3 regions of the Erwinia sp. AC075 genome follow, and region 3 is predicted to be linked to each of the others. Evidence: predicted binding sites of a transcription regulator. Region 3 holds the regulator's gene; each other region holds the start of a gene.
What was found. The regulator sigma-54, encoded in region 3, starts transcription at its own class of promoters, with help from an activator protein. The targets are predictions, from matches to a motif close to GTTGGCACANNTTTCGCTNT.
Positions count from the first base shown of each region.

Region 1: the regulator sigma-54 is predicted to act here: its motif matches at 1,682-1,701, upstream of glnK (P-II family nitrogen regulator).
Region 2: the regulator sigma-54 is predicted to act here: its motif matches at 2,044-2,063, upstream of glnA (glutamate--ammonia ligase).

Region 1 covers NZ_CEEDEU010000001.1:2,534,340-2,537,624, reverse strand. Annotated here, with positions in the region: gene AC0IXH_RS12120 (SmdB family multidrug efflux ABC transporter permease/ATP-binding protein) at 1-1,482, shown strand, start outside; gene glnK (P-II family nitrogen regulator) at 1,755-2,093, shown strand; gene amtB (ammonium transporter AmtB) at 2,114-3,285, shown strand, end outside.
Region 2 covers NZ_CEEDEU010000001.1:3,710,008-3,713,292, reverse strand. Annotated here, with positions in the region: gene glnL (nitrogen regulation protein NR(II)) at 1-348, opposite strand, end outside; gene glnA (glutamate--ammonia ligase) at 489-1,898, opposite strand; gene typA (ribosome-dependent GTPase TypA) at 2,332-3,285, shown strand, end outside.
Region 3 covers NZ_CEEDEU010000001.1:4,382,794-4,386,078, reverse strand. Annotated here, with positions in the region: gene lptB (LPS export ABC transporter ATP-binding protein) at 1-616, shown strand, start outside; gene rpoN (RNA polymerase factor sigma-54) at 665-2,098, shown strand; gene hpf (ribosome hibernation promoting factor) at 2,121-2,408, shown strand; gene ptsN (PTS IIA-like nitrogen regulatory protein PtsN) at 2,621-3,103, shown strand; gene rapZ (RNase adapter RapZ) at 3,213-3,285, shown strand, end outside.

The DNA.
Region 1 (3,285 bases), 1.8 Mb from region 3:
GGCGTGGTTCAGCAACTGCGTATGGACGTGATGGATGCGGCCTTAAGACAGCCGCTGAGTGCGTTTGATACCCAACCGGTAGGGCAAATCATTTCCCGCGTTACCAATGACACCGAAGTGGTGCGCGATCTGTACGTCACGGTGGTTGCCACCGTCTTACGCAGTGCCGCGCTGATTGGGGCGATGCTGGTGGCGATGTTCAGTCTTGACTGGCGCATGGCGCTGGTGGCGATCACCATCTTCCCGGCCGTGCTGACGGTGATGCTGATTTATCAGCGTTACAGCACGCCGATTGTCCGTCGCATGCGCAGCTATCTGGCTGATATCAATAATGGCTTCAATGAAGTGATTAACGGCATGAGCGTGATCCAGCAGTTCCGCCAGCAGGCGCGCTTTGGTGAGCGTATGGGTGAAGCCAGCCGCTCGCATTATCTGGCGCGTATGGAAACGCTGAAGCTTGATGGTTTCCTTCTGCGTCCGCTGCTCAGCCTGTTCTCTGCCCTGATCCTTTGTGGACTGATGCTGCTGTTTGGCTTCTCGTCTGCGGGCAGCATTGAGGTCGGCGTTCTGTATGCCTTTATCAACTACCTCGGCAGGCTCAATGAACCGCTGATCGAACTCACTACGCAGCAGTCTATGCTGCAGCAGGCGGTGGTGGCAGGAGAGCGCATCTTTGAACTGATCGATGCCCCGCGCCAGGATTACGGCACGGATACCCGGCCACTGACCTCGGGGTCCATCTCGGTCAGGGATCTGACTTTCGCTTACCGCGACGATCGCAATGTGCTGAGCGATATCTGCCTTGACGTCCCGTCGCGTAACTTCGTGGCGCTGGTCGGCCATACCGGCAGCGGTAAAAGCACGCTGGCCAATCTGATGATGGGTTACTACCCGATTCAGCACGGTGAAATTTGTCTGGATGGTCGACCGTTAAGTACGCTCAGCCACAGCGTTTTACGTCAGTCGGTGGCGATGGTTCAACAGGATCCGGTGGTCCTGGCGGATACCTTCTTTGCTAACGTGACCCTTGGGCGCGATATCTCTGAAGAGGCGGTGTGGCAAGCGCTGGAGACGGTGCAGCTGGCTGAACTGGCGCGCGGCCTGTCTGAGGGCATCCATACTCGTCTTGGCGAGCAGGGGAATAACCTTTCCGTCGGGCAAAAGCAGTTGCTGGCGATGGCTCGGGTGCTGGTGGCTTCGCCGCAGATTTTGATCCTCGATGAAGCAACGGCCAATATCGATTCTGGCACTGAACAAGACATCCAGAAGGCGCTGAAAGCCGTGCGCGAAAAAACCACGCTGGTGGTCATTGCACACCGGCTTTCAACGATTATCGACGCCGATACCATCCTGGTTCTGCACCGTGGTCGTGCTGTCGAACAGGGGAATCATCAGACGCTGCTGGAAAAACAGGGCCGTTACTGGCAAATGTACCAATTGCAGCAGGTCGGCGATGAACTGGAAGCGGGCGAGGCGGTGTAAAGACTGCCGCTTCGCTGCACCAGGAACAGGCGCATAACCGGCCGAATTCCCGCTTTTGCACATAATTAACGCGCGACGCACCGTAATGGTGCGTTTTTTGTTGGCTACATTCTGCTTCACCTCCTTCTGTTTTTCTCTGCTTTGCTCAGCAACACTGAGCCAGACTGACTAATCGTCTGAAAAATGCCAATTTTTAATTTATGGCACAGCCTTTGCTTTAATCAATCCGTGTTGGGCGAAACAACCGTATTCAATATCTGGAGGGGGATCATATGAAGCTGGTTACCGTGGTAATTAAACCGTTTAAGTTGGAAGACGTGCGTGAAGCACTTTCCTCTATCGGTATTCAAGGGCTGACCGTGACCGAAGTGAAAGGCTTTGGTCGCCAGAAAGGGCATGCAGAACTTTATCGCGGTGCAGAATACAGCGTGAACTTCCTGCCAAAAGTAAAAATAGACATTGCGATTGCAGACGACCAGCTGGATGAAGTGGTTGATGTGATCAGCAAGGCTGCCTACACCGGCAAAATCGGTGACGGTAAGATTTTTGTTGCGGAACTGCAGCGAGTTATCCGTATTCGCACTGGCGAAACTGACGAAGCAGCACTGTAATCTCGGGGCTAAGAATGTTGATGGGATGGGATAAAATGAATAAAAAAATTGCTCTGTTCGGCCTCGCCAGTCTGGCTCTGTTACCGTCGCTTGCGATGGCTGCAGCACCGGCAGTGGCTGATAAAGCTGACAACGCCTTTATGATGATCTGCACCGCGCTGGTGCTGTTCATGACGTTGCCGGGTATTGCCCTGTTTTACGGCGGTCTGCTCCGCGCTAAAAACGTGCTTTCCATGATGACTCAGGTCTCTGTGACCTTCGCGATGGTGTGCGTATTGTGGATGCTTTACGGTTATTCACTGGCCTTCAGTGAAGGTAACGCCTTCTTCGGTGGCTTCAGCATGGCGATGTTGAAAAACATCCAGCTGACCTCACTGGTAGGCACCTTCTACCAATATATCCACGTCTCCTTCCAGGCTTCGTTCGCCTGTATCACCGTGGGCCTGATTGTTGGATCGATTGCTGAGCGCGTTCGCTTCTCAGCGGTACTGATCTTCGTTGCTATCTGGCTGACCTTCTCGTATCTGCCTATTGCACACATGGTCTGGTCAGGCGGTTTGCTGGCCCAGGACGGTGCGCTGGACTTCGCAGGCGGTACCGTTGTGCACATTAACGCCGCAGTTGCTGGTCTGGTGGGTGCTTACCTGGTGGGTAAACGTGCTGGTTTCGGCAAAGAAGCCTTTAAGCCTCACAATCTGCCAATGGTCTTTATGGGTTCGGCGATTCTGTATGTGGGCTGGTTTGGCTTCAACGCTGGCTCAGCCAGTGCAGCTAACGAAATTGCCGGTCTGGCGTTCCTGAACACCGTTATGGCAACAGCTGGCGCGATGCTGAGCTGGACCTTCGGTGAGTGGGCTCTGCGTGGCAAACCTTCACTGCTGGGCGTCTGCTCTGGTGTGATTGCCGGTCTGGTCGCGATTACTCCTGCCTGTGGTTATGTTGGTGTGGGTGGTGCGCTGATTATCGGCATCGTCGGCGGTCTGGCAGGTCTGTGGGGTGTTACCATCCTGAAGAAATGGCTGCGTGTGGATGACCCATGTGACGTGTTCGGCGTTCACGGCGTCTGCGGCATCGTAGGCTGTATCCTGACCGGCGTCTTCGCCTCTTCTTCACTGGGTGGCGTAGGCTATGCACCTGGCGTGACCATGGGCCATCAGGTCTGGATCCAGATCTTCAGCGTCGGTGTGACCAT
Region 2 (3,285 bases), 670 kb from region 3:
ACGGCGCTGATTATCCATCGGGGCCATTTCAAGCAGAATTAAGCCTTCAGGCAGACGCTGTGCGGTTAGCGACATAATATGCGCACGGCTGTCGACCACTAAAGTCACTTCACTGTCAGTAAAACCCTGACCTGCATCCAGACTCTCAAGCATGACGTCGATATTTAACGAAAAATATCCCATCAGTTCCGGCAGCGGTAATCCAAATAGCTTGCGGGAGCTTTGCGCTAACAGTTGTTGGGCCGCGGGATTGGCGTAATGCACCACCAGCTCGCTGTCGACCAACAAAATACTGTTAATAAGGGAATTGAGAATCTGCCCAGCATCGGGCAGCGTGCCTGTTGCCATACAGCCTTCTCCTGCACCATTTTAGTGCATTATAGTCCTTAAACCCGAAATTCGTCTTCCCGGACGATGAATTCGTGGTGAAAAAAGCCCATCCGGAGATGGGCTGGAATTTTCCACGGCAACAAATACTGTCTTACCTGTTAAACGCTGTAGTACAGCTCGAACTCAACAGGGTGTGGCGTCATACGAACGCGGTCCATCTCGGCTTTACGCAGTTCGATGTAAGCTTCGATAGCGTCGTCAGTGAACACGCCACCACGGGTCAGGAACTCGCGGTCTTCGTTCAGTGCTGCCAGCGCTTCGTCCAGTGAACCTGCCACTTTAGGGATCTCAGCTTCTTCTTCCGGCGGCAGGTCGTATAGGTTTTTGTCCATCGCATCGCCAGGGTGGATCTTGTTGATGATGCCGTCCAGGCCAGCCATCAGCAGTGCAGCGAAGCACAGGTACGGGTTAGCCGCTGGATCAGGGAAGCGCGCTTCGATACGACGTGCTTTCGGGCTGGCAACCACTGGGATACGGATAGAAGCAGAACGGTTACGGGCAGAGTAAGCCAGCATTACTGGCGCTTCGTAGCCTGGGACCAGACGCTTGTAAGAGTTTGTGGTTGGGTTCGCCAGGGCGTTGATCGCTTTAGCGTGCTTGATAACACCACCGATGTAGAACAGGGCCATTTCAGACAGGCCGCCGTATTTGTCGCCGGCGAACAGGTTGTTACCGTCTTTAGACAGTGACATATGGCAGTGCATACCAGAACCGTTATCACCGAACATAGGTTTCGGCATAAAGGTCGCTGTTTTGCCGTAGGCGTGCGCCACGTTGTGAACAACGTATTTGTAGATCTGAATTTCGTCAGCTTTTTTGGTCATGGTGTTGAAGCGGGTTGCCACTTCGTTCTGACCCGCGGTTGCCACTTCGTGGTGGTGAGCTTCAACAACCAGGCCCATCTGCTCCATGGTCAGACACATCGCAGAACGGATGTCCTGTGAGGAGTCGACAGGTGGAACCGGGAAGTAACCGCCTTTCAGACCTGGACGGTGACCTTTGTTGCCGCCTTCGTAAGCTTTACCGCTGTTCCAGTAAGCTTCGATATCGTCGATAGCAACATGGGAACCGGAGGTGCTGCTGCCGAAACGGATGTCATCGAACAGGAAGAACTCTGGCTCTGGTCCAAACAGAACGGTGTCTGCAATGCCAGAAGAGCGCAGGAAATCTTCAGCGCGCTTTGCGATGGAGCGTGGGTCACGATCGTAGCCCTGCATGGTGCCTGGCTCGAGAATGTCACAACGGATGATCAGCGTAGGATCTTCGAAGAATGGATCCAGCACAGCGGTGGTCGCATCTGGCATCAGAACCATGTCTGATTCGTTAATGCCTTTCCAGCCACCAATAGAGGAGCCGTCAAACATTTTGCCTTCTTCGAAGAAGTCAGCGTTAACCTGATGAGCAGGAATGGTGACGTGCTGTTCTTTACCTTTGGTATCGGTAAAACGCAGGTCAACGAATTTGACTTCGTGCTCGTTCATCATCGACAGAACGTGTTCAGCGGACATACTTAACTCTCCTGGATTTTGTCATTGTCGTCGTGGTTAGCGATCTCAAGGTGGACTTTGCTTATCTCGCATTGTCATCCGATAATAAAGATCTCTCACACGCTATCAACCGTTGTGAAAAACTGCATTCTTCGCTTGAGTGTATAAAGCGAAATCTATGCCAACTTTATTATTTACCTGAAAAAGCGCTATGATGCGCCCTCTCGTGATACGGGACCTGCACCATGATGGAAGTCGCGCACCATTTTGGTGCTATTGAGTGCTGAGTGAGCACTATTCTGGTGCATTTTTTCGATGGAGTGCGATTCTTGCACTGTTTAAGGTGTAAAAAGCAATCCTGACAGTTATCTTTAATTGAAATTTGTGATCCTGTTCAGTCCTTCGATTAATCCGTGTACAATAGCGCGCTATTTCTAATGCCTGAGGCAAAGCTGTGATCGAAAATTTGCGTAACATCGCCATTATTGCCCACGTTGACCATGGTAAAACTACCCTGGTCGATAAGTTGCTGCAGCAATCCGGGACCTTTGACGCCCGTACTGAAGCCACCGAACGCGTAATGGACTCCAACGATTTGGAGAAAGAGCGTGGGATTACCATCCTCGCAAAAAACACCGCCATTAATTGGAATGACTACCGCATCAACATCGTGGATACCCCAGGACACGCCGACTTCGGCGGTGAGGTTGAGCGTGTGATGTCAATGGTTGACTCGGTGCTGCTGGTTGTGGATGCAATGGATGGCCCAATGCCGCAAACCCGCTTCGTGACCAAAAAAGCGTTTGCTAATGGTCTGAAGCCGATCGTTGTTATCAACAAAGTTGACCGTCCTGGTGCGCGTCCGGATTGGGTTGTTGACCAGGTATTTGACCTGTTCGTAAACCTCGATGCGACTGACGAGCAGCTCGACTTCCCGGTAATCTATGCATCAGCGCTGAACGGTATCGCTGGTCTGGATCACAACGATATGGCTGAGGATATGACTCCGCTGTATCAGGCTATCGTGGATCACGTTTCTCCTCCGCAGGTTGAGGCAGAAGCGCCATTCCAGATGCAGATTTCCCAGCTGGACTACAACAACTACGTTGGTGTTATCGGCATCGGCCGCATCAAACGCGGTAAAGTTAAGCCAAACCAGCAGGTTACTATCGTAGATAGCGAAGGCAAAACCCGTAACGGTAAAGTCGGTAAAGTCCTGACCCACATGGGTCTGGAGCGCATCGAAGCGGTTGAAGCTGAAGCGGGCGATATCATCGCTATCACCGGTCTGGGCGAGCTGAACATCTCCGACACCATCTGTGATCCACAGGCTGTTGAAGCGCTGCCAGCACTGAGCGTTGATGAACCAACCGTAACCATGTACTTCAACGTAAACACCTCTCCGTTC
Region 3 (3,285 bases):
AAATGGCGCCGGCAAAACCACCACCTTTTATATGGTAGTTGGCATTGTGCCGCGTGATGCGGGTCGTATCATCATTGATGATGAAGACATCAGTATCTTACCGTTGCACGCCCGCGCTCGCCGTGGGATTGGCTATCTGCCGCAGGAGGCGTCGATCTTCCGCCGCCTGAGCGTCTATGACAACCTGATGGCCGTGCTGCAGATCCGCGACGATCTGACCACAGAACAACGCGAAGACCGCGCCAATGAGCTGATGAACGAATTCCACATCGAGCATCTGCGCAACAGCATGGGTCAGGCATTATCCGGTGGCGAACGCCGTCGTGTTGAGATTGCCCGCGCGCTGGCCGCCAATCCAAAGTTCATCCTTCTTGATGAGCCCTTTGCCGGTGTAGACCCGATTTCAGTTATTGATATCAAAAAGATTATCGAACACCTGCGTGACAGCGGCCTTGGCGTGCTGATCACCGACCATAACGTGCGTGAAACGCTGGCGGTATGTGAGCGCGCTTACATCGTCAGCCAGGGGCACTTAATTGCTCATGGAACTCCGGCAGAAATTCTGGAGGATGAACAAGTTAAAAGAGTCTATTTGGGCGAAGAGTTCAGACTCTGATAAGGTGTTAAAACCAGGTAAGATTTTCGAGGAATTAGTATCCTGAATATGAAGCAAGGTTTGCAACTCAGGCTTAGCCAACAGCTTGCCATGACGCCACAACTGCAACAGGCGATCCGTTTGCTGCAGCTCTCTACGCTTGAACTACAGCAGGAAATTCAGCTGGCGCTGGAAAGTAATCCGTTGCTTGAACAAACCGACATTCATGAGGAAGTGGACGTACGCGAATATCAGGAGAAAGAGGCTCTGGATACCAGGGAAGCGCTGGAACAGAAAGACATGCCCGAAGAACTGCCTCTGGATGCGACCTGGGACGAAATTTATACCGCCGGAACGCCGTCAGGCACCGGAACCGATTATCACGACGACGAGCTGCCGGTCTATCAGGGTGAAACCACGCAGACCCTTCAGGATTACCTGATGTGGCAGGTGGAGCTAACCCCGTTTACCGAAACTGACCGGGCGATCGCGACCTCGATCGTCGATGCCGTGGACGACACCGGTTATCTGACCGCCTCGCTGGATGAGATCCTCGACAGCATTGGCAACGATGAATTGACCATGGATGAAGTGGAAGCGGTATTGAAACGCGTCCAGCGCTTCGATCCCGTTGGCGTCTGTGCCCGCGATCTGCGGGATTGCCTGCTGGTCCAGCTTTCCCAGTTCCCGCCTGAGGCCTTGTGCCTGAAAGAGGCAAGGCTGATTGTCAGCGAACATCTGGACTTACTGGCTAATCATGACTTTCGTAGCCTGATGCGCGTGACGCGGCTGAAGGAAGACGTGCTTAAAAACGCCATGCAGGTGATTCAGTCGCTCGATCCGCGTCCGGGTCAGTCGATTAATACTACCGAGCCGGAATATGTCATCCCGGATGTGCTGGTGCGCAAAGCCAGCAATCGCTGGACGGTGGAACTGAACTCAGACAGCGTACCCAGGCTGAAGATTAATCAGCATTACGCTTCACTCGGCGGTTCGACGCGTAACGACAGTGACAGCCAGTTTATCCGCAGCAATTTGCAGGAAGCGAAGTGGCTGATAAAAAGTCTGGAAAGCCGTAACGACACGCTGCTGAAAGTGACGCGCTGCATCGTCGATCAGCAACAGGCGTTTTTTGAACAGGGCGAGGAATTTATGCGCCCCATGGTGTTGGCGGATATCGCCAGTGCCGTGGATATGCATGAATCCACCATTTCGCGCGTGACCACGCAGAAGTATCTGCACAGTCCGCGCGGAATTTTTGAATTGAAGTATTTTTTCTCCAGTCACGTCAACACCGACAGTGGTGGCGAAGCGTCCTCCACGGCGATACGTGCACTGGTGAAAAAATTAATCTCGGCGGAGAATCCCGCCAAACCACTGAGCGACAGCAAGCTCACGACCTTGCTCTCTAATCAAGGGATCATGGTAGCGCGCCGCACTGTCGCAAAGTACCGAGAGTCTTTATCCATCCCGCCCTCAAACCAGCGCAAACAGCTGGTCTGATCGAACAGATAAGGAAGAACGTATGCAACTCAACATTACCGGGCAGAACGTGGAAATCACTGAACCATTGCGTGATTTCGTGACGACCAAATTTGCCAAACTGGAACAGTACTTTGATCGAATTAATCAGGTCTATATTGTACTGAAGGTCGAAAAGGTCACTCAGGTAGCGGATGCGACTTTGCATGTGAATGGCGGTGAGTTGCATGCCACCTCGGAAGGGAAAGATATGTACGCGGCGGTTGACGGCTTGATAGACAAGCTGACGCGCCAGCTCAATAAACATAAAGACAAGCTGAAGCAGCACTAAATTTCACTCAAGCATTGATTATTTCTTCGCCACCCTAATCTTAGGATCAGGCATGACGTAGATAACCGGCTCGGCTCCCTTTAACCGGGGAGCCGGGCCGTTAATCAATCAGGCAGGCTGAGCAGTCGACCGATGACCCTCTCCCCTCTTCTCAGGTGAAGATGTGTCCCGTAATTTTGCCAGGCAGAAGTGAACACGTAAGTGAAACTATGATGAACAATGAATTAACACTGGAACTGAGCTCGGTACTGAATGTGTCCTGCACCCGCAGCGGCGTCCATTGCCAGAGTAAGAAGCGGGCGCTGGAAATCATCAGCGAGCTGGCGGCTAAACAGCTTAACCTTCCGCACCAGACCATCTTCGAAGCGATTCTGACCCGTGAACGTATGGGCAGTACCGGAATTGGTAATGGTATCGCGATCCCGCATGGCAAGCTGGTAGAAGACACCCTGCGTGCGGTGGGCGTTTTTATCCGCCTCGATCAGCCGATCGCTTTTGATGCCATTGATAATCAACCGGTAGATCTGCTTTTCGCCTTACTGGTACCTGCCGATCAGTGCAAAACGCATTTGCATACGCTGTCGCTGGTTGCCAAACGTCTGGCGGATAAAACCGTATGTCGCCGCCTGCGTGCTGCGCAGACCGATGAAGAGCTTTACGAGATCATGGCTGAGACTCCTGAGGAGAGCCACTGATCATACCGGGCGTGGAAGCCCCGGCTCATTTTAAGCATGTGGGTTATTCTGGCGGCCTTAGCAGCCAGGGCTGAATACCCTCAAACAGGCAAATTCAGGAGAACAAGTCATGGTGCTGATGATTGTCAGCGGTCGATCGGGATCGGGTAAGTCTGTCGCCTTGAGAGCACTGGAAGATATGG